DNA from 4 places in the Faecalibacillus sp. MSK20_93 genome. Region 2 is predicted to be linked to each of the others. Evidence: predicted binding sites of a transcription regulator. Region 2 holds the regulator's gene; each other region holds the start of a gene.
What was found. Region 2 encodes HrcA, which represses chaperone genes, less so after heat shock. Its sites were predicted from a motif close to TTTTAGCACTNNNNNNNNNNNAGTGCTAAAA; they were not measured.

Region 1 (7,975 bases), on a different contig from region 2:
GCATAATATTTCCCCAAGAAAAAACAATTTTACATTTTTATTTATATTCCTACAATTTCAAAAAGAAAAGTACGATTTTTCGTACTTAATTAGCTATTATTTTCTTTCTAAATACAAAATAGTTTTATAAAAAAAGAAGTAGCTTTTATACTACTTCCTTATTGAGCTTTTAAAACAAATCCATCTTGATAATCAACTTCTACATGTTGTCCTTGATGAACTGTTCCTTTAATAATTTCTTTAGCAAGTTTTGTTTCAATTTGAGATTGAATAAATCTCTTTAATGGTCTTGCTCCATAGATTGGATCAAATCCTTCTTCTTGAATCATTTGATAAGCTTGATCAGTTAAAGAAATCGTAATCTTTTTATCTTGTAAACGATGAACTAATTGACCAATAAATTTATCAATAATTTTTCTTACTACTGAACTATCTAATGAATTAAACATAACAATTTCATCAATACGATTTAAGAATTCTGGTTTAAAGTGCGCTTTTAATTCTTCTTTGACAAGTTTTCTATTTTCTTCATTATTTCCTTCTAATAAATATTGAGAACCAATATTGCTTGTCATGATAATAATTGTATTTTTAAAGCTAACTGTATTACCTTTACTATCTGTAATACGTCCATCATCTAAGACTTGAAGTAAGATATTGAAAACATCAGGATGGGCTTTTTCAATTTCATCCAATAATACAATACTATAAGGATGACGTCTTACTGCTTCTGTTAATTGTCCACCTTCTTCATAACCAACATATCCTGGTGGAGCTCCTACTAAACGAGAGACACTGAATTTTTCCATATATTCAGACATATCAATACGCACAATATTCTTTTCAGTATCAAATAATTGTTCTGCTAAAGCTTTAGCCACTTCTGTTTTACCAACCCCAGTTGGACCTAAGAATAAGAAGGAACCAATTGGTTTTTCTTCATCATTGATACCAGCACGGCTACGTAAGATAGCATCTGTTACTTTAGTGATTGCATCATCTTGACCAATAACACGTACTTTTAATGTATCATCTAAGGCTAAAAGTTTTTCTCTTTCAGAAGCCATTAATTTATTCATTGGAATACCTGTCCATCTTGAAATAACTTCTGAGACATTATCAACAGTTACTTTTTCTTGAAGTAAAGCATCATCCGATTCTTTTGCTTCAAGATCAGCAATTTCTTTGGTGATTTTTGGAATATCACCATATTGAAGTTTAGAAGCTTCTTGTAAATTACCTTCTTGCATATATTTATCTTGTAAAGCTACAAGTTTATTTTTTTGATTCTTTAATTCTTTAATATGATCTAATGAAGACTTTTCTTCTTTCCATTTTGCTTTTAATGCTGTTTCTTGTTCAGTTAAAGAAGCAATACGTTCTTTAATATCATTTAAACGTTTTACATTATCTTCATTACTATCTTCTTTTTCAATCGAAATTCTTTCCATTTCTAATCGATTCTTTTCACGTGTAATACCATCTAATTCTTCTGGTAAAGAATCAATTTCCATACGAATTGAAGCGCACGCTTCATCGATTAAATCGATGGCTTTATCTGGTAAGAAACGATCCGTAATATATCTTTGTGATAAATTAACAGCCCCAATAATAGCACTATCATTGATTTTAACCCCATGATGTCTTTCAAAAGAATCTTTTAAACCACGTAAGATAGCAATACTATCATCAATTGTTGGTTCATCAACTTGTACCTTTTGGAAACGTCTTTCAAGAGCTGCATCTTTTTCAATATATTGTCTATATTCATCTAAAGTCGTTGCTCCAATACAATGAAGTTCACCACGAGCCAACATTGGTTTTAATAAGTTAGCAGCATCCATCGCACCATCTGTTTTACCAGCACCAACTAATTGATGGATTTCATCAATAAATAAGATGATATTTCCATTTGCTTTTTTAATTTCACCTAAAACTGCTTTCAATCTTTCTTCAAATTCACCACGGTATTTAGCACCAGCTACAAGTGAACCTAAATCAAGTTCATATAAAGTTTTATTTTGTAAAGAAATTGGTACATCATTTTTATAAATACGCCATGCCAATCCTTCAACGATGGCTGTTTTACCAACACCTGGTTCACCAATTAAAATTGGATTATTTTTTGTTTTACGTGACAAGATTTGAATCACACGACGAATTTCATCATCACGTCCAATAACTGGATCTAATTTTCCATTTTCCACATCTTTTGTTAAGTCACGTCCATATTTTTCTAATACTTCATAAGTATTTTCTGGATTTGGATTGTCTACCATATGATCACCCCGCATTTCTAAAATCACCTTTTTTGTATCCTTTTTATTCATACCTTCTTGGTTTAATAAATCTTTGACCCAATTTTCATTTATTTCAAATAAAGCCATAATGACATGTTCTACAGACATATATTCATCTTTAAACGATGTCATTTGACTATTTGCTTTCGCAAGTAAATCATTTAAGCTATAGCTTATTCTCATGCTATTGACATCAATATTTTCAAGTGTCGTTTTTTGTTGAAGCCTTTGTTCTAATACTTGAATGAAATGATTTTTATCTTTATTTAGCTTAGATAACACCCTTGGAAAAATACCACTACTATCATTCAATAAAACATACAATACATGTTCAATGTCAATTACTTGATGCTTATAACTTAATGCTAATTGACTTGCTTTTTGAATTGCCTCTTGCATCTTGGCTGTAAATTTTTCGATATCCATGTTATCACTCTCCTTTAGCACTCCTTTATCCCTAGTGCTAATTTTATTATATCCATATTTTTAGCACTGTCAACACTTAAGTGCTAAAAAATTAAAAAAATCCTCTTTAAAAGATCCCCTATTCTATATTATTTAACACTAATAAAACTATTCAATTAGCCCTAATAACCAATTTCGTGCATTAATACGTCGTATTCCTTCATATTGCACTTCAGGATCATCATCCATTGTAAGAATAACTTTAGGGTAATTCTTGAATAGCTTGAAGATGTCTTAACTCTCTTTGAAGTGTTTTTTCATCACGTACAGTTAATGCAACTTGATAGTATTCGATACCTTTAGAATTTTGCGCAACAAAATCCACTTCAAAATGATCAACTTTCCCTACAAATACTTTATTTTCTCTTCTTAATAATTCTAAATACACAACATTTTCTAAAATATGTCCAGCATCTATTTTTTGTGTTCCTAGTAACATATAGCGCATTCCAATATCTACAATATAGTACTTTTCAAGTATCTTCAAATATTCTTTTCTTTTGTATAACCATACTTTTAATTGCTTCACATTTTCATAATTTGTTCTTTTTATAGAGGTCATTCTTTGTATATTGGTTGTGGGAAAGTACTTTGGAAAATACTTGTTGCTTTAAAGAGACGAAACATTCATTTTTTAAATAAACAGTTATGTGTTCTTTCTCCTTTTTATTGGTTTAATACCGGTAGAAAAAGTATTCACTTTGCATGCCTTTTACCTCAAATCATGACATTTCCAATTTGTTTATTCTTTGGAACAACTGTTATTGGTATGATTTTGTTTACTTTTAAATCAAAATCAAATTGAATCGAACAAATTATCAATGTGATTGCTCTGGATGTTTTATTTTAGGTGTTCTTAGTCTTTTCTTTTTTGATAAATAAAAAAGTGAGATCACCTTGATCCCACTTAAAACTATCTTTCTTCATAATTCACTGCTTCATCGACTCGTGTAAGTATTCCTGCAAAAAGATTGGGTTCTTTAGCCGTTCTTCCTCTTAAGACATATCCTTCACAACGACATTTTATATATTTACCATTTTTTAAACGTGCACGATATGTTAAATCATGACATTCTTTCTTTCCAGAGAAAACTGCTTCAATATCTTCTTCATATTCTTTACAATCATCTGGATGAATATGTTCTTCCCATATTTTACCTGCATCATACATATATTCATAAGGCAAATCAAAGTCTTTGACAGCTTGTACGGACCATCTTGAAACATTTGTTTCCATATTACATATATAAGCATAGCGGTTGATTGATGTTTGAGAAAAAGCATCAAAAATACGACTATCTAAACCACTTTTATCAATATGATTACTGTATTTAGGTCGTCTTTGATCAATATAATGTTGCATTTTAAAATGATACATTTTTTTATCAGCAAGACTTAAATATTCACTAATTGTTTTGTTTTCTTTTTTATCAATATCCACACAACCAAAACTAAAATCACATGGATACGGTACTTTCTTTTTCATTTCTTCTCTAAATTGTAAGCGTATTTCTAGTAGACGTTCTTCACATATATGTGCATCTTCTTTTTTAGATAAAATAAGTAGTTCATCCCCACCAATTCTAAAAATAAATTCATCTTCTTTTAAATTCATTTTCAAGATTTGACATACTTCTTTAATATAGCGATTTCCTCCAGAATGACCATAATTATCATTTACATACTTCAAACCATCAATATCAATAAATACAATGGCACAAGGAATATCTTTATCCCAAAGCTTTTTAATCATTTGATTAAAAGCACGTCGATTCGCAGTTCCCGTTAAGACATCTGTATTACTGATATGTTCCATCTTTTCTCGATAATGGCTTAATTGATCAATCATTTCATTAAATGAATCAGAAAAGCTTCCTAAGCTTGAAACATGTTGTTTATAATCACCAGCCGCAACTCTTTGAGCAACCCATGATAAATGCTTTAAATTACTTTGAATGCTTTTAACAGGAGCCGCTAAATAATTGTGAGATATAGAAAATTCTTCATCTACTTCTCCTTGGGCCATTTTAGATAAAACAATCTTTTCATCTTTGATCACTTCACCTAAATATTCAATTCCATCTGCAAGCTGTGTTACATCATCTGAAAGTTCATCACGACAAAGTGTTGCTTCATCTGTGTTATATAAAAGTTGTTTAATGTAATCTAAGAAAAGTTCTTGATCCTTATCGATCATCATCTACTGTCCCTTTAAAACGACATACTCTACTTCCACTAGACCAGCAATCAACTTCTCTTACTTTAAAAGGCTTCTTGGTATATGCTTCTAAAATTCCCGCAAAAAAACCTTCATCATATTTACATACAACTTCACCTGTTGGTGGCAATCCACTACAATCAAGATCTTCATGAATTGTAATTACAAATTCACCTTTTTCAAAGTCCGCTTCTTCCATTCTTAAAATACCTACTTTTAAAGTTTCTAAAGTTTGAGCAAGCGTACTTACAAATGTACTTTCATCAGCATCAAGAGGCAATGCATTTTTCGCAAATTCACATCCTGCAAGATAACCAGCTTGTCTAAAAATTTCATCTGTTTTTTCAATACCAAAATTTTTAAACAAGACATCATTCATACTGTATTCTAATAATCTATAGACAAGAACCGGCATTTCCTCACCTAAATGTTCTCTTCCTTTTTTGATATTTCCTAATTTATCCCATTCAAATTGATAATGGCTTTCAAGAGATACTTCAAAGATATTTTTCATATTTTCCCTCCTAACATTCATATAAATATTTATCTTCATTATTCCTGAAGTTCTTTTTTCTCTTTAAAATTTGTTTAAGTTCGTAGCTTATTATATCATCATAATTTTAAAATACAATTTCAATTGTAAGCGTTATTATAAGGATATAAAAATATCTTTTTTTTCAAGGAATTGCATGTCAAAAAAAGAAATATTCTCTCTATAAAAAAAGAAATAAAAAGAAAATGAGTTTTGTCATTTTCTACGTCTTGTTTCTTTAATGACCATAATAATGATATTACACTATAATAGACCCATTACAATGATCCTATTTATTTCATCTGAAAAGATTTTACTTGTTTCTAAAGCATATACATTCTTTTCAAATAAAAACATAAAGTGTTTTCTTCATTTTTCCCCTAGCTAATGTTTTTAATGCTTTTAAAGAATCTACGTTTTTAGAATATAATGTAAAAGGAGCAGAAGATGTATCTCCAATAGTCGTTAAATCATGCCCTTGTTTTTTGCATTCATTTTCTAAATAAGCTTTATGTTGGAATGAATTTAAATCAATTTCACCATTATTTAAAGCCTCATTAGGTAAATTATAAGCATCTAAAACTTTTTGTACAGCTCTAAATGTATCTGCTGAACCACATGTACCAATTTTGATAACTTTTTTCCATCTTTGCTTGATTGATATCCTTCAATATCTTTGACAAAGTTTTTGCATTTGTATCTATAAATTGGCAAAATTGTTCTTTGAATTTTGAGATATAATATAACTACAATTATAATCAAATTCTATTTATTACATCATTTTATAAATTTCAAAATTCCTCCAACTTAAAAAGCATTAAAATACTTTTCTATTTTAATGTACCCTATTTCATAAAAGACTTTTCCACATGTTAAAAAGTACAATTGTTTTATTAACTAACAATTGTACCTTATAAATGATCATTCATTCTTTCTGAACTATAATACTTATGATATCTTTCAATAATTTCTTTTCATCCTCTTACTCTAATTGGTATTCTTATATCATTACTAAGAATAAAATCTGTTTTCGCATCTTTTATATAATCCATATTAACAAGATAACTTTGGTGACACCGAATAAATCTTTTTGAATTAATCGTTTTTTCTAATTCACTCAACTTTTCTGTTGTTTGAATCACTCTACTATCTTTTAAATGAATATTTAATACATGTTTATCACTTTCAACATACATAATATCATTAATTTCAAGATATCGATGTTGTTTTTTAACTTTAACAGCAATTCTTTTTTGAACACTTCTTTGTAATACTTCATCTAAAAGCAATGTTAATTTATTTGTATCATAAGGTTTTAACAAATATCCCGCAACATATACTTCATAACTTTCTACCGCATAGTCTGCATGAGCTGTAAGAAAGATGATTGGTGCTTTAAATTGAATATCTCTTAATTTTCTAGCTATCTTCATTCCATTCATAATGATATCTAGAAATAAGAGTTCTACTTCAATATCATCTAATAAATTATCTCCTAATTCATATTCAAAGATTTTAAATTCTTCTTCATTATTTTCAAAATATGTTTGTATAACAACTTTTAAAAGCTATCGATCCAATTTACTATCATCACAAATAGCTATTTTTCTCATAACATACTCCTTAATACTTTGATTTTATCGATAATAATATATCTCTCCTTTATTTTTGGTAAGAAATTTTTATAAAATATTATTTTCATATCACGAAAACAATATTTCATTAAGAAATTAGTGTTATAATGACTAAAAGGAGGATTATTATGAATAATGTTATAATTAGTGATTCGATTAAATATATTGGGGTTGATGATACAACACTCGATCTTTTTGAAAGTCAATATATTGTACCTAATGGGGTTAGTTATAACTCTTATCTTATTTTAGATGAAAAGATTGCAGTTATGGATACAGTTGATGCAAGAAAGACAAAAGAATGGTTTGATAATTTAGATAAGGAATTAAAGGAACATGTTCCTGATTATTTGATTGTTTCTCATTTAGAACCTGATCATTCCGCAAATATTCAATTATTTACAGAAAAGTATAAAGAAGCAAAACTTGTTTTAAGTGCCAAAGCAAAAGCGATGCTTCCTCAATTTTTTAATATTGAAGGATTAGATGAAAGATGTATTGTGGTTAAAGAAGGAGAAGAATTAGATTTAGGAAATCATCATTTGAAATTTATCATGGCACCGATGGTGCATTGGCCTGAAGTAATGGTTGAATATGAAACAACTGAAAAAATATTATTCTCAGCAGACGGCTTTGGTAAATTTGGGGCTTTATCACATGATGAAGATTGGGCTTGTGAAGCAAGACGTTATTATTTTAATATTGTTGGTAAATATGGTGCTCCTGTACAAACTTTATTAAAAAAAGCCAGCACTTTAGATATTAAAATGATTTGTCCTTTACATGGCCCTATTTTAAAAGATAATTTAGGATATTATATTGATAA
Region 2 (7,975 bases):
CTTTTTTAGCTTTTTCTGCAGCTTCTTTAATACGTTGCATTGCCATTTTATCGTTAGATAAATCAATTCCGTTTTCTTTTTTGAATTCATCTACGATGTAGTCCATGATTTTCTTATCGAAATCATCCCCACCTAATTTATTGTTACCAGCAGTAGCTAATACTTCAAATGTACCATCAGCTAAGTCTAAGATAGATACGTCGAAAGTACCACCACCTAAGTCATATACTAATACTTTTTGTTCTTGATCTAATTTATCAAGACCGAATGCTAATGCTGCAGCAGTTGGTTCGTTGATGATACGTTCAACATCTAAACCAGCGATTTTACCAGCATCTTTTGTTGCTTGTCTTTGAGCATCATTGAAATATGCAGGTACAGTGATAACTGCTTTTGTTACTGTTTCACCTAAATAAGCTTCAGCAGTTGCTTTTAAGTTTTGTAAGATCATTGCTGAAATTTCTTGTGGTGTATAAGATTTACCATTTACGTTTTCTTTATGATCAGTACCCATATAACGTTTAACCGACATTACTGTATCAGGGTTTGTTACTGCTTGTCTTTTTGCAGCTTCCCCAACAATAATTTCACCATTTTTGAAAGATACAACTGAAGGAGTTGTACGATTTCCTTCTGGGTTTGCAATTACTTTTACTTCATTGTTTTCTAACACACTTACACATGAGTTTGTAGTTCCTAAGTCAATACCAATAATTTTTGCCATAATATAAATCCTCCTATTTTATTCACTTACTTTTACTAAAGATGCACGAATAACGCGATCTTTTAACATATAACCTTTTTGTAACTCTTCAACAACCATACCAGGTTTAAAGTTTTCATCACTTACAGTCATTACTGCTTGATGGAAGTTAGGATCAAATTCTTTACCTTCAGCTTCAATCACTTTAACTCCTTGGTTTTCTAATAATGTCATGATTTGTTTATAAATCATTTCATATCCTTTTAAGAAGTTTGCCACTTCTTCACTTGGATTTTCAATTGCTAATGATCTTTCAAAGTTATCAACGATTGGTAACATTTGTTCAATAAAACCTTGCATCATGAACTTTAAGTTATTTGCATGTTCATTTTGCATACGTCTTTTAATGTTTTCCATATCCGCAAACACTTTATAATAATCATTTTTCCATTTATCAACTTCACCTTGAAGAATTTTAATTTGATCTTCTTGATCAACTTTTTCCTCTTCAACAACTTCAGCCTCAGCTTCTTTGTTTTCTTCAACTTCTTCAGTTACTTCTTTTTCAACTTTAGTTTCCTCAGCCAATTTGTTCACCTCTATTTCTCATCTTGTTTATCTTCTAAACAAGCCTTTTCAATATTTTCAGATATATACTCTACTAATGCCACTACTTTTTCATAAGGCATTCTTGTTGGACCAATTACCGAAATAGAACCTTTTGATGTTTCCCCTGTTTTAAATGAAGCAGAGATTACTGAAACATCATTCATTTTTCCTAGAGGTGTTTCATTTCCAATATTGATTTGAATACCATCCTCACTCGATAATGGTAGAGTTTTCCACACTTTTGAATTTTCAAAAGCACTTACAAGTCTTCTTAATTTATCCACATCATTAAATTCTGGTTGATAGAGAATATTTTCTTTTCCAGAAAAATAAACACTATTTGAAGCAAATTTAACGAATGCTTCCAAAAACGCATTAAATAATTCTTCATGTTGCTTCACTTGCGTTGTAAGAATTGGTCGAACATCTCGTTCTAAACGAAATGCTACTTCACTGATAGGTGTTCCTATCAATAATTCATTCATCACATTAACACAACTTAATAAATCTTCCATTTCTACATCACTTGAAAATTGGAAAACTTTATTTTCAACATGACCTTGACTTGTAATGATAATTGCTGTTACACGTCCATCATCCAAAGGAACAACAGAGATGCGTTGCAGCATATCATCTGAAGCATTTCCTAATGCAACACTTGTAAGATGAGTTAATTCACTCAACATGTTACAACTTTCATGCACCATCTCATTTAAATTTCGACGATGCTTATTAATAATTGTAGCAACTTGATTTTTTGTTCCTTCATCCAAATCAACTTTTCCTAAATTATGAACATAGAAACGATAGCCTTCTTTAGAAGGTACTCTTCCAGAAGAAATATGTGTTTTTTCTAGATAACCATAATTTTCTAGAAAATTCATTTCATTACGAATCGTTGCACTTGAATAAGGAAGTTGATATTTTACCATCAATGCCTTGGATCCAACCGGTTCAGCATTTTCAATAAACTCTTCAACTATACATTTAAATATCAGCATTTGTCTTGCTGTTAACATCAAGTTCACCACCTTTAGCACTCCTATTTCTCTTGTGCTAAATACATTATACATTTTATTTTAGCACTGTCAATAACTTGGTGCTAAAAAATCAAAAAAAATCGTAAAATAAAGAACCTCTGTCTACTTAACAGAGGCCCTTAACTTTCAACCCATTTAATACTTACATCTTTACCATGATGGGCAAGTCCTATATAAATGACTTTTCCTTTTAATCCATAATCATATTTATTATCCTTGATTTGTTGAATAGCTTTATTAGATAATTCATCTAATGCTTTTTCAAGATCTTTTTTATCTTCTTTTAGATATTTGAATTCTAAGACGAATGATGTTTTCTTTTCATCTTTGGCTTTTAAGATGAGATCATCTCTTCCTTTTCCTACTTCTCTATTAGAAATGATTTCATAATCTTTATTTAAACATAAACACATTCCTAGCATCATCATATGATAACTGTTTTCTTTCTGTAAATCATGATAACTTGGTACCATTAAGATTTCTTGATAGCTTTCTAAAAATGTTTCTTGATCTTCTTTGGTTAGACTTTCAGTTACTGTATCTAATGTTCCACTGCTTAATCCTAACTGATATTCTGTCAGTTTTATAAATTCCTGTTCGACTTCTTTATTTGGTATTTCGATACAATATTTACCTTTTAAAAGATCTATTTCTTTTGTAACTGTAAGATACCCTGCATTGACAAACAATCCCCATAAAGTTGAATTATCCGCTTCTTCAAAGAAACTTGTCTGCATTGAAACATAGGTATCTAACTTACCATCTTTAATGAGTTTATCATATTGATTTTTAAATGTATAGCTTGCTTGTTTCAAAGCTGTCTTGATCATACTGTTGGCACTGGTATTGACCCAATAAGATGTCAATTCTTTTGTATCAACATAATTTAATAATGACCATGGATTATAGATATCTCGATTGCCTATATGATAGCCATCATACATCTCTTTGACTTTATTATTTAATTCTAATCCATAGTATTCTAGTAATTCTTTTGTTTCATCACTGTCAAAGCCAAAATAAGCAGCATAACGTTGATCCGTTACATCACAAACAACAAGATTATTTAAATCACTGAAGATATTTTCTTTAGCTACTCTTTGAATACCTGTAATAAAGGCATACTTTAAACTGTTCGATGTTTTAAGAGAATTATGAAGCAAACCTGATAATCCTCCTCTTACTTCTTCATAGAACCCTTTTGTATGTGCTTCTATAAAAGGTGTATCATATTCATCAATAAAGACCATTACTTCCTTATGATAGTAATCTTGTAATTTATCCATTAAAAAAGCTATCGCATCATTTATTCCTACAAGACTTCCATCTTCTGTTTGTGTTAATATTTTTAATAGGGATTGATATATTGGTAAATCAAACTCATCTAAACCTTTAAAGATATATTTATATTTTTTCCATTGCTTTAATATTTGCATCTTTATTGTGGAAACAACCGCTACTTTATCTCTTTTTGCATCCGCAAAAGAGATAAAGATCGTTGGATATTGATTTATTTCACTTACATAAGGTGTATCCATGATTTTAGTACCTTTAAAGATTTCTTTAGAATCTTTCGTAATATCAAAGAATTCTGACATCATTGACATATTAATTGTTTTTCCAAATCTTCTAGGTCTTGTAACAAGTGTTACTTCTGATCCTATTTCTAAAAAATCTTTAATCATTAACGTTTTATCAACAAAGTAGTAATTTTCTTCTTTAAGCTTACTAAAACTTTTTATTCCTGTTGGTATTTTCTTCATGTTCATCACCTCTTTGTTTTATTATAAACCATTTATTATCCGTATACCACTTTACATAAAATCAATTAATATATCATTTAAAACATACTGACCTTCTTGAGTTGCTTTTAAATAATCATTTTCAATCATCAATCTACCCTTTTCTATATTTCTAGTAATCGCTTCTTTATATAGAATACGGGCATCTTCTTGATATCTTTCTTTAAATTTATTTAAATCTAGCCCTTCTTTTAAACGAAGTGACATCATTATTTGATTAAACATTGTTTCTTCTTTTGTTTCATCAATTGTTGTTGTTTTAAAATCACCATTTAAATATTTAGTAAGTGATCGACTATGTTCTATAATTTGTCCATCAATTTTGCTACAAGCACCTAATCCTATTCCATAATAATTATTATAGTACCAATACATAAGATTATGTTTCGATTGATATCTTTGTTTAGCATAATTAGAAATTTCATATTTTTCAAAACCTATTTTTTCTAATTCTTGATCAATGAATAATGTTAATTGATATTCGCTTTCTTCATCTAAAGGCTGATAATTTTTATATTTTAAAATCGTTCCTTCTTCTAAAATCAAAGAATAATAAGAAACATGTTGCAAATCTAAAGATTTTAAAATTTCTATATCCTTTTGAATATCTTCTTTTGTTTGTTTTGGTAACCCATACATCAAATCAATTGAGATATTATCAAAACCTATTTCTTTAGCATATTTAATAATATTTTTTACTTGGATTGTATTATGATGACGCTCTATTTCTTTTAATAAATGATCTTGAAACGTTTGTACACCAATACTTAAACGATTAATACCACCTTTTTTTAAAATCTTTAACTTATAATAATCCATTGACTCTGGATTAACTTCCATACAATATTCTTCCACTTCTAAACTATAGGGTTTTAACATTGACATTAATTTTTCTAATTGTTCATCATTTAAAGCACTAGGGGTTCCCCCTCCAATATAAATCGTTTTTAAATGATGTTGCTCTATTTGTGATAATTCTTCATTTAATCTTTGTAAATAGAGATCACTTTGTTTTTGATCATAATAGACCTTGCAAAAATCACAATAACTACAAATAGATTCACAAAAAGGAATGTGTACATACAAACTTCTAGTCTCCATCTTTTAAACCAAATTCCTTTGCTAGTCCACCTAAAGAAGTTTCCTTATAAGCACTATTTAAATCTTTTCCAGTTTCTTTCATAACATTCACAATTGAATCAAATGAAACTTTGTTCTTTCTTAAATAACCTAATTGTTTAGCATAACTTGCTGCATCGATTGCACGTAAAGCACCAAAACCATTTCTTTCAATACAAGGAATTTGAACATAGCCACCAACCGGATCACATGTTAGTCCTAAATTATGTTCAAGCCCCATCTCTGCAGCATATTCAATTAAAGAATTATTAAGTTCTAAAATCCAACCATAGGCTGCTGCAGCCATTGCACAAGCACTGCCAACTTCTGCTTGACATCCGCCATCAGCCCCTGAAATTGTCGCATTATGTTTAATGACATTTCCAAATAAACCAGCAACCGCTAAAGCTTTGATCAATTCTTTACGAGGAATTTCTAATTGTTTATAACAATAAAATAAAACAGCTGGTAAAATTCCACTTGCTCCACATGTTGGCGCAGTAACAATTTTATTACCACAGGCATTTTCCTCAGAAACAGCATAAGCATAGCTTGAAACAAGCAATCTTTCTCGATCACTTTCTCTTCGCGTATTGATTGCTTGTTGATACATACTTTTAGCAACTCTTTTTAGTTGTAACCTTCCAGGAATCACTCCTTCATGATGTAAGCCATTTTGTACACAGGTAAACATACTATCTAACACTTCAAATAAGTAGGCCTTAAAATGTTCATCTTCATAATTTAAAACATAATCATAGAAGGAAATACCATTGTCTTCAATATATTGAATAATTTCTTTAAGATTTTTATGAGGATAGATTTGTTTTGTTTGTTGCAACTTACTTCCTTCATATTCAACAGTTCCTCCACCTATAGAATAAGCAGTAATTGTATCAAGAACTTTTTCATCTTGGTACACATAAAATTTCATGCCATTTGGATGATAAGGTAAACGATCACTTTTAAAACGAACAATCGTTTGCTTGCCCAATGTTTGTTTAATAATATAATCTGTTAAATGACCTTTTCCAGTTAAGGCAAGCGACCCATATAATTCAACTTCGAAACGTGAAGCATTTGGATACTGTTCTTTTATTTTAGAAGCTGCTCTTTGAGGACCCATTGTATGTGAAGAGGATGGTCCAAATCCTATCTTAAACAATTCTCTTAATGATTCCATAATTTCTCCTATATTCTTAACATAAATAATTCTAAGCCTAATTTTTTATCTATTTGTCCCGTCTTAATTTTAACATCCAATAAAGATAATTCATTTAAACATCTAAGTAGTTCATCTATTTGAAAAAATTGGCCTTCTTTTCTTACATATTTTAAGCGAAAAGGATTAACTGCCAACATTTTAGCAATTTCTTGATCAGTATACCCTTTTCTATCTAATAATTTTACTTGATAAATCAAACGCATAGAATTAGCTACCAAAACAATCAATTTAACTGGTTCTTCATTAATTGTCATTAAATCTTTATAAATAGACATCATCTTTTGTTTATCTTTACTTAAAATAGCTGTTGTTAAATCAAAAACATTTTCATCTAAGGGACGATTGACAAGTTCTTCAACACAATGAATATCAATATGCTGTGTATATAAACAAAGCTTTTCTACTTCACTAGCAATATCCATTAAATTTGTTCCTTTTCTACTTAAAAGTAACTCTAAAGCATCATCATCAATAGTACAATTTCTTTTTTTAACAGCCTGTCTTGCTGTATCAGAAACTTTATAATAATTTAAAGGATTGATTTCATAAAACTGTGCTTCTTTTCTTAACATCTTGACAACTTTTTTTCTTTCATCAAAATTCTTTTCATCATTAAAAATAACAAGATGTACTGTTTTATCTAAATAAGGTAAACATTGCATAAAATAATCTATATCATGATTATCTTTTTTTATTTTTTTGGTTGTTAGAAAATCTGCTTTTTTAATAACAACCATTTTTTCATCACTTAAAAAAGGAGGTGTCATTACATCTTCTAAAACAACTTTCATTCCCTCTTTAGAAACATCATAAACTGTATAATTCATCTGTTCTTGATTACAATGATGATCTTTTTTTAACTTATCTAAACGTTGATCCATCAGTAATCTCTCTGTTCCATATAATACATATAACATATCATCACCATAGCTATTATAAACTAAAAACCACTTGAAGTCATGACATAATTCTTACCTACATAATAAACAATCTTAACCATTCCTTGAAGATCACTGCGATAAATTTTCACCCCATATGCTTCTAATCTTTTTAATGTTAAATAAGATGGATGTCTATAACGATTATTCTTTCCTACAGAAATAAGCGCTACTTTAGGATCAATCATTTTAAACAAATCTTCACTTGAAGAACTGCTACTTCCATGATGTGCCACTTTTAAAACGTCGACATCTAAATGATGATATGTCTGATATAAATCACTTTCCACCTCTTTAGAAATATCACCTGTAAATAAATAATTTAAATGGTTGATAGTCACGTAAATAATAGAAGAGCGATCATTTGAATTTGTATAATATTTATCTAAAGCTAAATTTTTAAAAACTAAATCGCCAATTTTCTTTTTTTTAAAATCATAGAGAACCTTTTTAACTTTAAAATGTTCTTTCAAAGACGCTAACGCTCCACAATGATCATAGTCTTCATGTGAAATAAAAACGGCATCCAAATAAAAAAC
Region 3 (7,975 bases), on a different contig from region 2:
TTGTTTATCTTTTAAACCAACATGCCCTAGAAGCACATATGATTTACAATTAAAAACTATGAGAGATTATATTGCTGTTTTAGAAGCTAGGGCAGTTATGGAAAATGTTGAATTATAGGAGGAAATAAAAAATGAATATTATTGAAAAAACATATAACTGGAAAGGTAGTTTAAAAAATAGAACTTCAACAAAGAGAATCATCTTACACCACGCTGAATCAAAATCATGTACTGCAGATGATATTCATAGCTGGCATTTAGCAAATGGATGGGCAGGTATTGGGTATCATTTCTTTGTAAGAAAAGATGGATCTATTTATAGAGGTAGACCTGAAGGTGTTGTTGGATCACACGCTAAAGGTTCTAATAGTGATTCTATTGGTATTTGTTTTGAAGGTTCATACATGACAGAAACAATGAATCAAACTCAAATCAATGCTGGTAGAGAATTAGTAGCTTATTTAAAAAATAAGTATGGTATTTCTAAAGTCCAAAAACATAAAGATGTATGTTCTACTAATTGTCCAGGAACAAATTTTCCTTTTAATGAAATTGTAAATGGAACTGTTGCTCCAAAACCTACACCATCACCAACTCCTGCAGCTAAACCATCTACAAGTGGGAAAGCAACTGGAACATATGAAGTTACAGCTAGTGATCTATCAGTTAGAACTGGTCCTGGTACTAATTATCGTAGAAAAAGACATGATGAATTAACAGCTGATGGTCAAAAACATGATAAAGACAAAGATGGATGTTTAGATAAAGGAACACGAGTAACAGTATATGAATGGAAAAATGGGTGGGCAAGAACGCCTAGTGGATGGTTATCAGGAGACTATTTAAGAAAAGTTTAATTTATTGTATAATATATATGCACATTTGTTGTATTAGTTAATAAAAAAAGTGAAATGTAATATTATCTATTCTTCGAAAAAATCTACAACCTTATTTATTAACTAATAATTGCATGAAAAGACCTACTCATAAATTTGGGTAGGTTCTTTTTTTATTTTTAATGTATTTTTTATGGAAAAATAGCATATAAATAAAATAGTGAATTTTAACACAATATAGAGTGTTTTATAACAATATGAAGAGGTATAAAGGAGTATAAAAGGTTTCTAAACGAGAAAAATATTGCCAAATTGTGAATAGCCTTGATATAATAACGTTGAAAATGTGAATAACTTAATGTTTATGTGAATTGTTGTATGGAGGGAAAAATTATGAAAGGAAAGTATTCTGCTTTGACAGTAGCAAAGTGGTTTTTGTGGTACAATGACAAAATCCTAGAAGAGGAAGATGCTGATTTGATATCTAATTTAAAATTGCAAAAATTATTGTATTATGCTCAAGGATGTTATTTAGCATTAAAAAACGAACCATTATTTAATGAACAAATTGTAAATTGGGCACATGGTCCTGTTGTAGAAGAAATCTACCATAAATATAAAAATAACGGATCAAATGGAATAGAATATCAAGGAGATTATGATAGTTCTATTGACAAGGATACAACCGCAATTTTAGAAGAAGTGTATGATATTTTTGGAAAGTATTCTGCATGGGGATTAAGAAACATGACACATCAAGAAGACCCTTGGTTAAAAACACAAAGAAACGAAGTAATTCCTTTACCTTTAATAAAAGAATATTTTGAAAAAACATATATTACTGATTGATGGCTAAATTAAAACGAAAGCAAGAAAATAATAAATTATCTAAATTAGACGTGAAAATGAAATGTTTATTCATGAATGAACATGATACGATATTATTTTCTTTTAAGTATCTTACAAATCAAGATAATTATAATTTAAAAGGATTTAAAGGAAGCAGGAATTTTAGAGACGATATAGATGTTTTAAATGCGTTTCATGATTGTTTAAATAGAATGAGTATTGATGGGTGGGAATCCTTGAGAAGTAAGAATAAATTTCAAGGTGGAAGAGAATTGCTAGATTACTCACAAATCAATTTTAATGCACTAGATCCTCAAAATGAATTAAACCTTACTAGAGATACTAAAGTATGGGTTATTAGATTTGGAGGAAATAAATATCGCTTGATTGGATATAGAAGTAAGAAATGTAAGGCTATATTTCATATTTTTGGTATAGATCATGACTTTTCTGCTTACAAACACGGTTAATATTAATGAACATAAAACCTACTCAATTTTGAGTAGGTTCTTTTTTGTTTTTGTGGACGACAAATGGACGAATGAAGCTAAAAAACAGTAAAAAATCAATAGAAATTATATAGAATTGTATATAAATAAATGAGCATTTATAAGGGCTTATAGAAAATTATAGTATAGGGGATAATTGGTGCTGATTTAGACTAGTAATATGTATTTTAGCCTGTTGACAAAATAATTTGTTGACAGGCTTTTATTGTATTCATGAATAGTTATTCATTGGACAATCTGTCCAATGAATTAAAATGAAATAAAGTATATAATAATAGTAGAAAAGAAGTATTTGTGAATTAAATTTGAGATAAAATTGAGACAAATATGAAACAAATTCGAGACGAAATAGAGAAGGATATATGATACAATTTATTTGTAACAAATCTAGATAAGTTACCTCAAATCAAAAAGAAAGCAGGTAATAATAATTGATCCTAACAAATAATTTAACACCTGATAGTGCCTGTCGTACCTTCTTAAGTAATGATATCAGTTTTGTTTCTTTTTCCAATGCCATCTTGTTTGATGGCAAACAAGTCATTCATCCTGAAAGACTTGTACGTTATGAAAATGATATGTCACTTATTATTGATGATACAAAAAGTGCAGAAGATAAAAAAAGAAGAAGGGACATTATCGTAAAAACGGATATCAATGGTGTCTATTGTCTTCTTAGTATTGAACATCAAAGTACGATCGATAAGAACATGGTGATACGATGTGGCAACTATGAAATGATGGAGTATTTAAAACAGTTAAAAAACAAAAAGATTAAAGGATTAGTTCCTCAAGTTATGATCGTTTTTTATACGGGTGATAAGAAATGGAATGCCCTAGTAAAACTAAGTAATTATTTTGATATACCAGAAGAATTAAAAGCATATATAAATGAATGGAAATTTATATTTGTTGATGTCAAAGAAATAGATACCAGTAAGATCAAAGATGAACAAACAAGATATTTTATAGAAGCCATCCAAGAGATGTATAAAGGAAACTATGAGGGATTACATCGAAGAATAAAGATGAATAGAGATAACTTTATTTATGCAGCCATCATTACAGGAAGTTTAGATTTAATTAGAGACTTACCAGAAGGAGATGAAATCGATATGTGTGAAGGAATGGAAAGAATGGCAGAAGGATTTAGAAATGAAGGAAGAATGCAAGGACGTGAACAAGGCATTCTTGTTGGAAGAAGTGAAGGAAAACTCGAAGAAAAGAGAAGTACACTAAAAGAGCAATTAGAAATCAAACTAGGAACTATTTCAAATAATCTAGAATTACAACTAACCAATGCAACATTAGAAAAACTAAATATATTAACACGTAATATATTTAATATTACAAATGAAGAAGATGTTTTAAAAATCATTAATTAATAAGTTAATATCTAAGCAAGAAAAAGCAAGTCAAATAAAATGATTTGTTTAGACTGTTGAAAAAATAAATAAAAAATCAAACCCTCTTTTCTTTTGTTAAGTTGAAATATATACTATTATATATGTCGTGGATGTCTTCGTTCCAATTACGCAAAATTTGAAGCTCCACGACTTTTTATATAAAAATCAAACAAATAAAAAGTAAGAACATGACAAGAAGTCAAAGAATAGGGTATGAAAGAGGAAAAATTTCTTAAAGTTATTTAATAAACTTTTTTCTATAGAAAACATCAAGTATTTGAGAATTTTTCTTTACAACATTATGCTCAAATATTTAATATATTTATTAGAAAAGAAAAAAAGATAGGAGATAATATTATGGAATTTAAAGATGTTATTCAAAACCGATATTCATGTAAAGACTTTTCTACACAACAAATAGAAAAAGAAAAATTAACGGAAATATTAGAAGCAGGAAGAGTTGCTCCAACGGCTAAAAACTTGCAAGAACAAAAAATCTATGTTGTTCAATCAAAAGAATATTTAGATAAAATAGATGCATGTACACCTTGTCGTTATCATGCACCTACTGTTTTAGTTGTAGCTTATGATAAAAACAATGTTTTTGATTATCCAGGTAATGAAAGAAATTCAGGAATTGAAGATGCTACCATTGTAGCCACCCATTTAATGTTGGCTGCTTATAATGCAGGAATTGATAGTTGTTGGATCAATTTCTTTAATCCTCAAGAAATGAAAAAAGCTTTAGATTTACCTGAAAATGAAGAAGTTGTTATGATGTTGGATTTAGGATATGGAAATCAAAAAGAACCACTTCCTAATCATCATTTAAAAAAAGAATTGGCTGAAACAGTTAAATACTTATAATTTTTATAACAAAATAATCTTTGCTTGTTTTGTTATTTTTTTGTTACAATTAGGGTAAGAGGTGAGCTAGATGAAGCTGTTATTTAAACAACAACCATCTTTTATTTTTCGCTTTTATGTAACAAATCAAAATAATGAATGGTTATATATTATAAAAAAAATGGCAATTATGTATCAACTTTATATATATGATGCTCATGAAAATATTGTTGCTAAGATTGAACAAGATCCTAAATTAGCTATTTTTTTATTTATAAAAATGAGGAATATATTGGTGCTGTAGAAAAAGAGTTTTCTTATTTTATTCCTTATTTTTTAGTGGATTATCGAAAATGGAATGTTGATGGAGAATATGTTGAATATAATTATGAAATAAAAGATGAAAATGATTATCTTATTGGAAGAATTGAAAAAAGATCATAAAATATTTTAGATACATATGATATTTCAGTTGATTTAAAGGAAGATATTTTAGATTTCGTCATTTTAACAACCGTAATAGATATTGAAAAATCAAGAAGAAATAGACATTATTAAAATAATTGGAGGGAATCTTATGAAACTATTATTTAAACAGCGTATTTTTTCATGGCTAGACAGTTATGATATATATGATGAAAAGGGGGAAACTGTCTATACAGTGAAAGGACAACTCAGTTTTGGACATAAACTTTTTATTTATAATAAGTATGGTGAACATATTGGTACGATCAAAGAAGAAATATTAACGTTTTTACCACGTTTTGCTTTATATGAAAATGATGAATATATTGGTAAAATTACCAAAGAGTTTACTTTCTTTAAACCTAAATTTATTTTAGATTATAAAGATTGGCAAATAGAAGGAAATTTTTGGGAATGGGATTATCAGATCGTGGATTATTCAGGAAATATTATTGGTTTAATTAATAAAGAAATCTTTCATATGAGTGATACATATTCTTTAACAATAGAACATGACGAAGATGCCTTTTATGTTTTGATGATTGTTCTTGCGATAGATGCTCAAAAATGTAGTCAAAATAAATGATTGTAAGTCAATCATTTTATTTTCTTAAAAAATTAGCACTCTGCGCTTGACTATGCTAAAACAAAGTAATATACTATCTTTAGCATTTAAATAACAGGAGTGCTAAAGGAGGATATATTATGGCAGAAAAAAAACAATTTAAAGCAGAATCGAAAAGATTATTAGACTTAATGATTAATTCTATATATACACATAAGGAAATCTTTTTAAGAGAATTGATTTCTAATGCAAGTGATGCAACAGATAAACTTTATTATAAAGCATTAACAGAAAATATTTCTGAAATCAATAAAAGTGATCTTACAATTGATTTAGCTTTTGATAAAGAAAATAGAACATTGACTGTTACTGATCATGGTATTGGAATGAATAAAGAAGAACTAGAAGAACATTTAGGTACGATTGCTAATAGTGGTTCTTTCAAATTTAAAAATGAAACTGAAAGTGATGATATTGATATCATCGGACAATTTGGAGTTGGTTTCTATTCAGCATTTATGGTTGCTAAAAAAGTAGAAGTTTCTTCAAGAGCTTATGGTAGTGATCAAGGATATACATGGGTATCTGAAGCAAGTGATGGTTATGAAATCTTTGAAACAGATAACTTACCAACAGGAACAACAATTAAACTTTATTTAAAAGATAATACAGAAGAAGAAAATTATGATGATTATTTAGATCAATATCATATCGAATCTTTAGTTAAAAAATATTCTGATTATGTACATTATCCAATTAAAATGGATGTGACAACATCTAAGAAAAAAGAAGATAGTGATGAATATGAAGATGTTGTTGAAAATAAAACATTAAATTCAATGGTTCCTTTATGGAAAAGAAATAAAAAAGATATTAAAGATGAAGAATATAATGAATTCTATAAAGATAAATTCAATGATTTCTCTGATCCAATGAAAGTTATTCATACATCTGTAGAAGGAAATGTTTCTTATGATGCATTATTGTTTATTCCAAGTCAACCACCAATGAATTTCTATTCAAATGATTATGAAAAAGGATTACAACTTTATAGTCGAGGTGTCTTTATCATGGATAAAGCAAGTGATTTAATTCCAGAACACTTTAGATTTGTTAAAGGGTTAGTTGATTCACAAGATTTATCATTAAATATTTCAAGAGAAATGTTACAACATGACCGTCAATTAAAAGTCATCGCTGATCGTATTGAAAAGAAAATCCAAAGTGAACTTACAAATATGTTGAAAAAAGATCGTGAAACATATGAAAAATTCTTTAAAAACTTTGGTTTACAATTAAAATTTGGTATTTATCAAAGCTATGGAATGTTAAAAGATAAATTACAAGATTTACTTTTATTCTACTCTGGTAAAGAAGAAAAAATGATTACTTTAAAAGAATATGTTGAAAACATGAAAGAAGGACAAACAGAAATTTACTTTGCAAGTGGTGAAACAAAAGAAAAGATTTCTCATTTACCACAAGTAGAAGCTGTTAGAGATCGTGACTTTGATGTTTTATACATGATGGATAATGTTGATGAATTCATGATTCAAATGATGAGAGATTATGATTCTAAAGCTTTCAAAAACGTTGCTCAAGGTGATTTAAACTTAGATAGTGAAGAAGAAAAGAAAGAATTAGAAAAAATCAATGAAGATAATAAATCATTATTAGAATCATTAAAAGAAGCTTTAAAAGATAAAGTAGTGGATGTTAAAGTATCAAATAGATTAAAATCTCATCCAGTATGTTTAGTATCTGATCAAGGTGTATCTTTTGAAATGGAAAAAGTATTAAATGCAATGCCTGATGGTCAAGATGTTAAAGCAGGTAGAATTCTTGAAATCAATCCAAATCATGATATTTTCAAGGCAATTCAAAATGTTTATCAAAATAATGCAGATAAGATCAATGATTATGCTTCATTGTTATTCGATCAAGCATTATTGATTGAAGGATTATCTATTGAAGATCCAGTGGCTTTTTCAAATAAGATTTGTGAGCTTATGATTGAATTAAATAAGTAAGGCTATCATTCGATAGTCTTTTCTTTTATAATAAAAGCAGGAGAGTGAAAATTATGGAGTTACAAAATGTTTTACAACAAAGAAGAAGTATTCGTAAATATAAACAACAACCTGTAGAAAAAGAAAAAATTGAAGAAATGATTCAAGCAGCTATCTATTCAGAAAGTTGGAAAAATAGTCAAACCTCACGATATCATGTTATTCAATCAAAAGAAATGTTGGAACAATTTAAGAAAAAATGTTTACCTGAATTTAATCAAAAAAATATAGCTGATGCACCTGTTTTAATTGTGACAACATTTGTTAAAGATCGTGCAGGTTTTCAAAGAAACGGAAGTCCTGACAACGAATTACAAAATGGTTGGGGTGTTTATGATTGTGGACTAGCTAATCAAAACTTAATTCTTAAAGCAACTGAACTTGGTTTAGGAACACTTGTTATGGGAATCAGAGATGAAAGAGCGATTCG
Region 4 (7,975 bases), on a different contig from region 2:
AAAATGCAATGGCTAAAGCGGATTATGATGATTTACAAAATTATTATTGGATGGATGCTTATGCTTATGGACGTTATCCACGTGCTGCTATTCAATATTTAAAATCATTAGGATGTGCTCCTCTCTTCGAAGAAGGTGATGAAGCATTAATGAAAAAAGCAGCTTCACTTATTGATTTCATGGGTGTGAACTATTATCAAACATGTGTTGTTGAATATAATGATATTAATGGTGTTGGTAGTGATCATACAATGAATAACACTGGTAAAAAAGGTACCGCTAAAGTTCAAGGTGTACCTGGTCTTTATAAAAAACCACAAAATGAGTTTTTACCAACAACAGATTGGGATTGGACAATTGATCCAATGGGAATTAGAATGTGTTGTCGTGAAATTACTTCGCGTTATGATTTACCAATCGTTATTTCCGAAAATGGTTTAGGTGCATTTGATAAATTAGAAGACGGACAAATTCATGATCCATATCGTATTGATTATTTAAAACGTCATATCGAAGAACTTAAAAAAGCATGTGATGATGGTTGTCGTGTTCTTGCTTATTGTACATGGTCTTATACTGATTTATTAAGCTGGCTAAACGGATATCAAAAACGTTATGGTTTTGTTTATATTGATCGTGAAGAAGATGAAAATTCAGGTACTTTAAATAGATACAAAAAAGATTCATATTATTGGTATAAAAAAGTAATTGAAACAAATGGAGAAGAATTATAGGAAACAATGTTTCCTATTTTCTTTAGGAGGTTAAGGTGTATAACTTTGCAAGTGATTATTTAGAAGGAGCTCATCCACAAGTGATGGAAGCTTTAAATAAGACAAATTTTATTCAAACAGTAGGATATGGGGAAGATCAATATTGTCAAAAAGCTAAAGATAAAATAAAAGCTATATTAGAAAATGAAAATGTAGATATTCATTTTTTAGTAGGTGGTACACAGACAAATATGATTATGATTTCTTCAGCATTAAAAGATTATCAAGCTGTTATTGCTGTTGATAGTGGACATATCAATGTTCATGAAACAGGAGCTGTTGAATTTACCGGGCATAAGATTTTAACAAAGCCACATCAAGATGGAAAGATGATTCCTGAAATGATTGATGAAATCATGCGTGAACATCCTGATGAACATATGGTGCAACCTAAAATGGTATATATTTCACAAACAACAGAATATGGTACGTACTATACTTTAGAAGAATTAAAAGGCATTTATGAATGCTGTCAACAAAATAATTTATATTTATTTATAGATGGAGCAAGACTTGGAAGTGCACTTGTCTTGAAAGATGCACCAACTTTACAAGAGATGGCGCTTTATAGTGATGTTTTCTATATTGGTGGTACAAAAATGGGAGCCTTATTTGGTGAATGTTTAGTTATTATTAATGATGAATTAAAAACCGATTTTAGATATCATATTAAACAAAAAGGTGCCATGCTTGCTAAAGGAAGATTATTAGGAGTTCAATTTAATGCTTTATTTGAAAATGATTTATATCTAGAAATAGGAAAACATGAAAATGAATGTGCTGATATATTAAGAAAAGGATTCAAAGATAAAGGCTATAAGATGTATATTGAAAGTCCTTCTAATCAAATATTTCCAATCGTTGATCAACAAACGTTGGAAAAAATAAATAAAAACTATATAACAACGTATATGTTTAAAATAGATGACCAACATACATGTATACGTCTAGTTACATCATGGGCAACGTCCAAAGAAATATGTGAACAATTTATAGAAGAATTATAATTGATACATACTATTTTATTGTAAATAAATAGATAACGTAGTAGAATATGACTAGGATTTATTATCCTAAATTTCGAGAAATGGAGATAATAAAAATGAATAAAACTGAATTAGTAGAAGCTATTGCTTCAAGCACTGAATTAACAAAAACTGATGTAGATAAAGTAGTAACTGCTTTAGTTGAAGTTGTTACTGATGCTTTAGCTAAAGGAGATAAAGTTTCTTTAAAAGGTTTTGGTAATTTTGAAGTTCGTACTCGTAGTGAAAGAACAGGTAGAAACCCAAGAACTGGTGAAACAATGACAATTGCTGCAAGTAAAGCACCTGCATTTAAAGCAAGTTCTGCATTAAAAAAAGCTGTTAATAAATAATAATAGAAAACCGATGAGTTTGTTACTCATCGGTTTTTGCATCTTCAATTGTAATATTTAATTTATAATGATCTTTAATTTCTGGAATAGCCTGTAGATATGTGGTTAAGGTTTGTTCAGCTTTTGTTTTAGACTTTTCTAAAATACCATTAGAAATAGCTTCTTTTTCATTTTTTTTCTTTTCTTTAGTTGCAAAAGATTTATAATCGTTAATACTTATCTGATTAAAAATATTTGATGATTCATCATATACTTCAATAGATTTTTCATCAATTTCATGACTTAAAATTTTTGCTGCAGGTAAAGTAATATTTAATTGATCATTATCAATACTTATTTTAGCCTGTTTTAAATCAATCCCTGCTTTAATAGATCCATTATATGTAATAATAAAAGTTTTTTGTGTTAAAGGAATTTTCCAACCATTAAAAGATAATTTATTAGAAAATTTTCCTACCTTACTATAATCATATGAATAAAGTGCAAGCTCATTAATTTCAGTTAATTGATTTTTAATGGTTGTTGAAGTAATTTTATCATTGTTACTACCACTTGCATAATGAACACCTGCAAAAAAGATTGCAATAACTAAAACGATAATTGCTATAACACCACCAATAGCCTTTTTTGACTTTCCAAGAGTATCTAATATTTTCATGTCATCACCCACGAAGATTATATCATAATTTGTCGAAGTAAGATATTATAGGTATAAAAAAAGAATGATTTTAGAAATTATATCTAAAACCATTCTTTTTCTTATTTAATGATTTTACCGTAAACTTCTCTACCACAAGCTGCTGCATTACTTTCATCAGTATCAATATGCATAGCTGTTGCATATGAAGCGCTTACACGACAAACAACATCACCAAAGATCAAAGAACGTCCATCTGTATTAATTTCAACTTTAACGATTTCTTTATCTTTTACTCCAAATTTTTCAGCATCTTCAGGTGTTAAGTGAATATGTCTTTTTGCAGCAATCACGCCACAAGGAATTTCAACTTCTCCTGCAGGACCAACTAATTTACATCCAGCAGTTCCTTCGATATCTCCTGATTCTCTAATTAATGCTTGAACACCAATGCTTCTAGCGTCAGTTAAAGAAATTTCTACTTGAGTTTCTTTTCTTGTAGGTCCTAAAACAGACATATTTAATTCTCCTTTAGGTCCAATTACTTTTACTCTTTCAACACAAGCGAATTGACCAGGTTGAGATAAATCTTTTTTATTTGTTAATTGATGACCTTCACCAAATAAAGTTGCTAAATCTTTATCACTTAAGTGAATATGTCTAGCAGAAGTTTCGACAATAAACATACCTTCCATATTTTTCTCCTCTTTCCATATATTAATACTACATTTATTCTACTCTTTTTATCATTTAATGCCAATAAATAAAAAAAAAATAAAAAAATTTTTTCTCACTTTTGTAATAAATTTATTAATTTGCTAAAAAAAGATTATCAAATCATTGATAAAACATTAAAAAATGTATACAATCTAGCTATTTTTTAGGAAAATCATAAAAAAAACGCTAATCTTTACACATATTACTAAATGTGCTATTCTAACTGTACAAAAAAAGGAGGAACCTTTATGAACAAAGAAAATGTAGGTTTATATGATCAGTCATTTGAACATGATAACTGCGGAATAGGGGCCGTTGTTAATATCAAAGGATTAAAAACTTATAAAACAGTAGATGATGCTTTAAAAATCGTTGAACAATTAGAACATCGTGCTGGAAAGGATGCAGCAGGGGAAACTGGAGATGGTGTAGGAATCTTAACACAAATACCAGATGAATATTTTCAAAAGATTATTAAAGATTTTACATTACCTCAAAAAGGACATTATGGAGTTGGAATGTTCTTTATGCCTCAAGATGAAAAAGTACGTTTACGTGTCAAAAAAATGTTTGAAACAGTTGTTAAAAAAGAAGGATTAGAATTTTTAGGTTGGCGTGCTGTACCAACTGTACCTAGTGTTTTAGGGAAAAAAGCATTAGATGCCATGCCATATATTGTCCAAGCATTTATTAAAAAACCTCATGGCGTAAATTGTGGTTTAGATTTTGATAGAAAATTATATCAAGTGAGAAGAATTTTTGAACAAAGTCAATTTGAAGATACTTATGTATGTTCACTTTCAAGTCGTACAATTGTTTATAAAGGAATGTTCTTAGTACAACAACTTCGATTATTCTTTAAAGATTTACAAGATAAAAGTTATAAAAGTGCCATTGCTTTAGTTCATTCACGTTTTTCAACAAATACAATGCCATCATGGAAAAGAGCCCATCCTAATAGATTTATTGTTCACAATGGTGAAATCAATACAATTAAAGGAAATGCGAATAACATGCTCTGTCGAGAAGAAAACATGCAAACAGATGTTGTGGATACTTCAAAAGTATATCCTGTTGTTGATGTCAATGGTTCCGATTCAGCTATGTTAGATAATACATTGGAATTTTTAGTAATGTCAGGTATGGAACTTCCAAGAGCTGTCATGATGTGTATTCCAGAACCTTATGAAAATGATAAAAGCATGTCACAAGCAAAAAAAGATTTCTATGAATATAATGCTACACTTATGGAACCTTGGGATGGACCAGCTTCTATCTTATTTAGTGATGGAGACATCATGGGGGCTATCTTAGATAGAAATGGTTTAAGACCATCACGTTATTACATTACAAAAGATCATTATTTAGTATTATCTTCAGAAGTAGGATCATTAGATATTCCAGCTAAAGATATTGTTTTAAAAGAAAGACTAAGACCTGGAAAAATGTTATTAGTTGATACTGTTAAAGGTGAACTTATTGAAGATGATGTTTTAAAGGAAACGTATGCAACAAAACAACCTTATGGAGAATGGTTGGAAAGCAATTTAATTAATTTAAAAGATATGAGAATTCCTAGTATTAGAGTAGAAAGATACGAAGGAGAAGAATTAACTAAATTACAAAAGATTCATGGTTATAGTTACGAAGATACAAACTATATTAAAAACTTAGCTTTAACTGGTAATGAAAATATTGTAGCAATGGGAAATGATACACCAATTGCAGCTTTATCAACAAAACATCCACCATTATTTAATTACTTTAAACAATTGTTTGCACAAGTAACCAATCCACCAATCGATGCGATTCGTGAAGAAATTATTACTTCAACAAGTATTTGTATTGGTCGAGATGGAAATATGTTGGAAGATAAACCAGAAAACTGTCATTTATTAAAAATCAATCACCCTATTTTAAGTAATACAGATATTTTAAAAATCAAAAACTTGAAAAAAGAAGGCTTTAAAGTAGGTGAAGTTAATATTACATATATTAAAAATACTTCATTAGAAAAAGCAATTGATCGTGTTTTTGTAGAAGTAGATAAACGTTATCATGAAGGATGTAATATTGTTATTTTATCGGATAGGGCAGTAGATGATAACCATTTACCAATTCCTTCATTATTAGCTGTTGGAGCTGTTAACTCTTATTTAGTAAGAACTAAAAAACGTAACAGTTTAGCTTTAATTCTTGAATCAGCTGAACCAAGAGAAGTACATCATTATGCGACATTACTTGGATATGGTGTTTCAGCTATCAATGGTTATTTAGCACAAGATACAATCTTTGATTTAATTGATCAAGGTTTATTAGATAAAGATTATTATGCAGCCGTTGATGATTATAATAGTGGTATTTTACATGGTATTGTTAAAATTGCTTCTAAAATGGGAATTAGTACAATTCAATCTTATCGTGGATCACAAAACTTTGAAGCAATCGGTTTATCAAGTGATTTAGTGAATAAATATTTTTCTAAAACAGTAAGTCGTATTGAAGGAAAAACAATTAAAGATATTGAAAAAGATGTCGAATATAGACATGATCAAGTATATGATCCACTTGGATTAGATGTAGACATCTCATTAAACAGTGCCGGCGATCATAAAGAAAGATCAGGAAAAGAAGAACATTTATATAATCCAGCAACGATTCATAAATTACAACAAGCAACACGTTTAGGTGATTATCAATTATTTAAAGAATATTCAAAAATGATTGATGAAGAAGGAGCACATTTAAACTTAAGAGGTTTAATGCAATTTAAAAAGACAAAATCAATTCCAATTGAAGAAGTTGAATCTGTGGAATCAATTGTTAGAAGATTTAAAACAGGTGCGATGTCTTATGGATCAATTTCAAAAGAAGCACATGAAACAATGGCGATTGCAATGAATAGATTACATGGTAAGTCTAACAGTGGTGAAGGTGGAGAAGATCCAGAAAGATTTGAAACACTTCCTAATGGTGATAGTAAATGTTCAGCTATTAAACAAGTTGCCTCAGGACGTTTTGGAGTAACAAGTGAATACTTATGTAGTGCCAATGAAATTCAAATTAAAATGGCACAAGGAGCAAAACCAGGAGAAGGTGGACACTTACCAGGTGGTAAAGTTTATCCATGGGTTGCTAAAACAAGACACTCTACACCAGGGGTTAGCTTAATTTCACCACCACCACATCATGATATTTATTCAATTGAAGACCTAGCACAATTGATTTATGACTTAAAGAACGCTAATAAAGAAGCACGTATTTCAGTTAAACTTGTATCAGAAGCTGGTGTTGGAACAGTTGCTGCCGGTGTTGCTAAAGCAGGTGCAGGTGTTATCCTTATTTCAGGATATGATGGAGGAACAGGGGCTGCTCCTAAAAACTCAGTTTATAATGCAGGTCTTCCATGGGAATTAGGTTTAGCAGAAGCTCATCAAACATTGATCATGAATGATTTAAGAAGCCGTGTTGTTATTGAAACAGATGGTAAACTCATGACAGGTAGAGATCTTGCAATTGCTACTTTACTTGGAGCAGAAGAATTTGGTTTTGCAACAGCACCACTTGTAACAATGGGATGCGTTATGATGAGAGTATGTAACTTAGATACATGTCCAGTAGGGGTTGCTACACAAAATCCTATTTTAAGAAAACGTTTTAAAGGTAAACCTGAATATATTGAAAACTTTATGCGTTTCATTGCTCAAGAATTAAGAGAATATATGGCTCAACTTGGATTCAAAACAGTTGATGAAATGGTTGGTCGTAGTGATTTATTAGAACCTAAGGATGATGTTAAAAATATTGATTTATCAAAAATCTTAAATAATCCATTTACTTCTAGTAAACATAGTCATCATGAAAAAAATAATGAATATGATTTCAAATTAAATGAAGTCAAAGATACAACAGTTCTTTATAAACAATTTAAAGAAGCTTTAGATAAACATCAAGGTAAAGAAATTGATGTCCATGTTACAAATATCGATCGTTCATTTGGAACACTCTTTGGATCAGAAATTACGAAGAAATATGGAACATCATTAGAAGAAGATACTTTCAAAGTTAACTGCTATGGAGCAGGTGGTCAATCATTTGGTGCTTTCATTCCTCAAGGCTTAACATTACATCTTTATGGAGATAGTAATGACTACTTTGGAAAAGGCTTATCAGGTGGTAAATTAATTGTGGTACCACCAAAAGATTCAACAATTAAACCAGAAGATAATATTATCATTGGTAACGTTGCTTTATATGGAGCAACATCTGGTGAAGTTTATATCAATGGAGTTGCTGGTGAAAGATTTGCCGTACGTAACTCAGGAGCACATGCCGTTGTTGAAGGTATTGGAGATCATGGTCTTGAATATATGACAGGTGGTATGGTTATTGTTTTAGGAAAAACAGGGCGTAACTTTGCTGCTGGTATGTCTGGAGGTATTGCTTATGTCTATGATCCAGATAATACAT

Region 1: the regulator HrcA is predicted to act here: its motif matches at 2,785-2,815, upstream of clpB (ATP-dependent chaperone ClpB).
Region 3: the regulator HrcA is predicted to act here: its motif matches at 5,528-5,558, upstream of htpG (molecular chaperone HtpG).
Region 4: the regulator HrcA is predicted to act here: its motif matches at 3,582-3,612, upstream of gltB (glutamate synthase large subunit).

What each region holds. Positions count from the first base shown of each region.
Region 1 covers NZ_JAJDKA010000006.1:43,560-51,534, forward strand. Annotated here, with positions in the region: gene clpB (ATP-dependent chaperone ClpB) at 159-2,726, opposite strand; gene LJD34_RS03350 (DUF4143 domain-containing protein) at 2,968-3,252, opposite strand; gene LJD34_RS03355 (hypothetical protein) at 3,331-3,570, shown strand; gene LJD34_RS03360 (diguanylate cyclase domain-containing protein) at 3,679-4,965, opposite strand; gene LJD34_RS03365 (V4R domain-containing protein) at 4,952-5,497, opposite strand; gene LJD34_RS16730 (MetQ/NlpA family ABC transporter substrate-binding protein) at 5,859-6,179, opposite strand; gene LJD34_RS16580 (LytR/AlgR family response regulator transcription factor) at 6,490-7,068, opposite strand; gene LJD34_RS03380 (FprA family A-type flavoprotein) at 7,278-7,975, shown strand, end outside.
Region 2 covers NZ_JAJDKA010000015.1:40,347-48,321, reverse strand. Annotated here, with positions in the region: gene dnaK (molecular chaperone DnaK) at 1-724, opposite strand, end outside; gene grpE (nucleotide exchange factor GrpE) at 743-1,300, opposite strand; gene hrcA (heat-inducible transcriptional repressor HrcA) at 1,303-2,331, opposite strand; gene LJD34_RS06470 (AAA family ATPase) at 2,472-4,115, opposite strand; gene hemW (radical SAM family heme chaperone HemW) at 4,167-5,240, opposite strand; gene LJD34_RS06460 (L-serine ammonia-lyase, iron-sulfur-dependent, subunit alpha) at 5,245-6,456, opposite strand; gene holA (DNA polymerase III subunit delta) at 6,465-7,415, opposite strand; gene LJD34_RS06450 (ComEC/Rec2 family competence protein) at 7,439-7,975, opposite strand, start outside.
Region 3 covers NZ_JAJDKA010000007.1:25,392-33,366, reverse strand. Annotated here, with positions in the region: gene LJD34_RS03675 (crAss001_48 related protein) at 1-118, shown strand, start outside; gene LJD34_RS03670 (N-acetylmuramoyl-L-alanine amidase) at 132-857, shown strand; gene LJD34_RS03665 (Panacea domain-containing protein) at 1,230-1,685, shown strand; gene LJD34_RS03660 (hypothetical protein) at 1,757-2,155, shown strand; gene LJD34_RS03655 (Rpn family recombination-promoting nuclease/putative transposase) at 2,626-3,579, shown strand; gene LJD34_RS03650 (nitroreductase family protein) at 3,958-4,467, shown strand; gene LJD34_RS03645 (hypothetical protein) at 4,538-4,750, shown strand; gene LJD34_RS03640 (LURP-one-related/scramblase family protein) at 5,024-5,497, shown strand; gene htpG (molecular chaperone HtpG) at 5,617-7,506, shown strand; gene LJD34_RS03630 (nitroreductase family protein) at 7,560-7,975, shown strand, end outside.
Region 4 covers NZ_JAJDKA010000023.1:13,235-21,209, reverse strand. Annotated here, with positions in the region: gene LJD34_RS08215 (glycoside hydrolase family 1 protein) at 1-734, shown strand, start outside; gene LJD34_RS08210 (threonine aldolase family protein) at 770-1,780, shown strand; gene LJD34_RS08205 (HU family DNA-binding protein) at 1,876-2,151, shown strand; gene LJD34_RS08200 (DUF4230 domain-containing protein) at 2,174-2,809, opposite strand; gene pduL (phosphate propanoyltransferase) at 2,911-3,483, opposite strand; gene gltB (glutamate synthase large subunit) at 3,754-7,975, shown strand, end outside.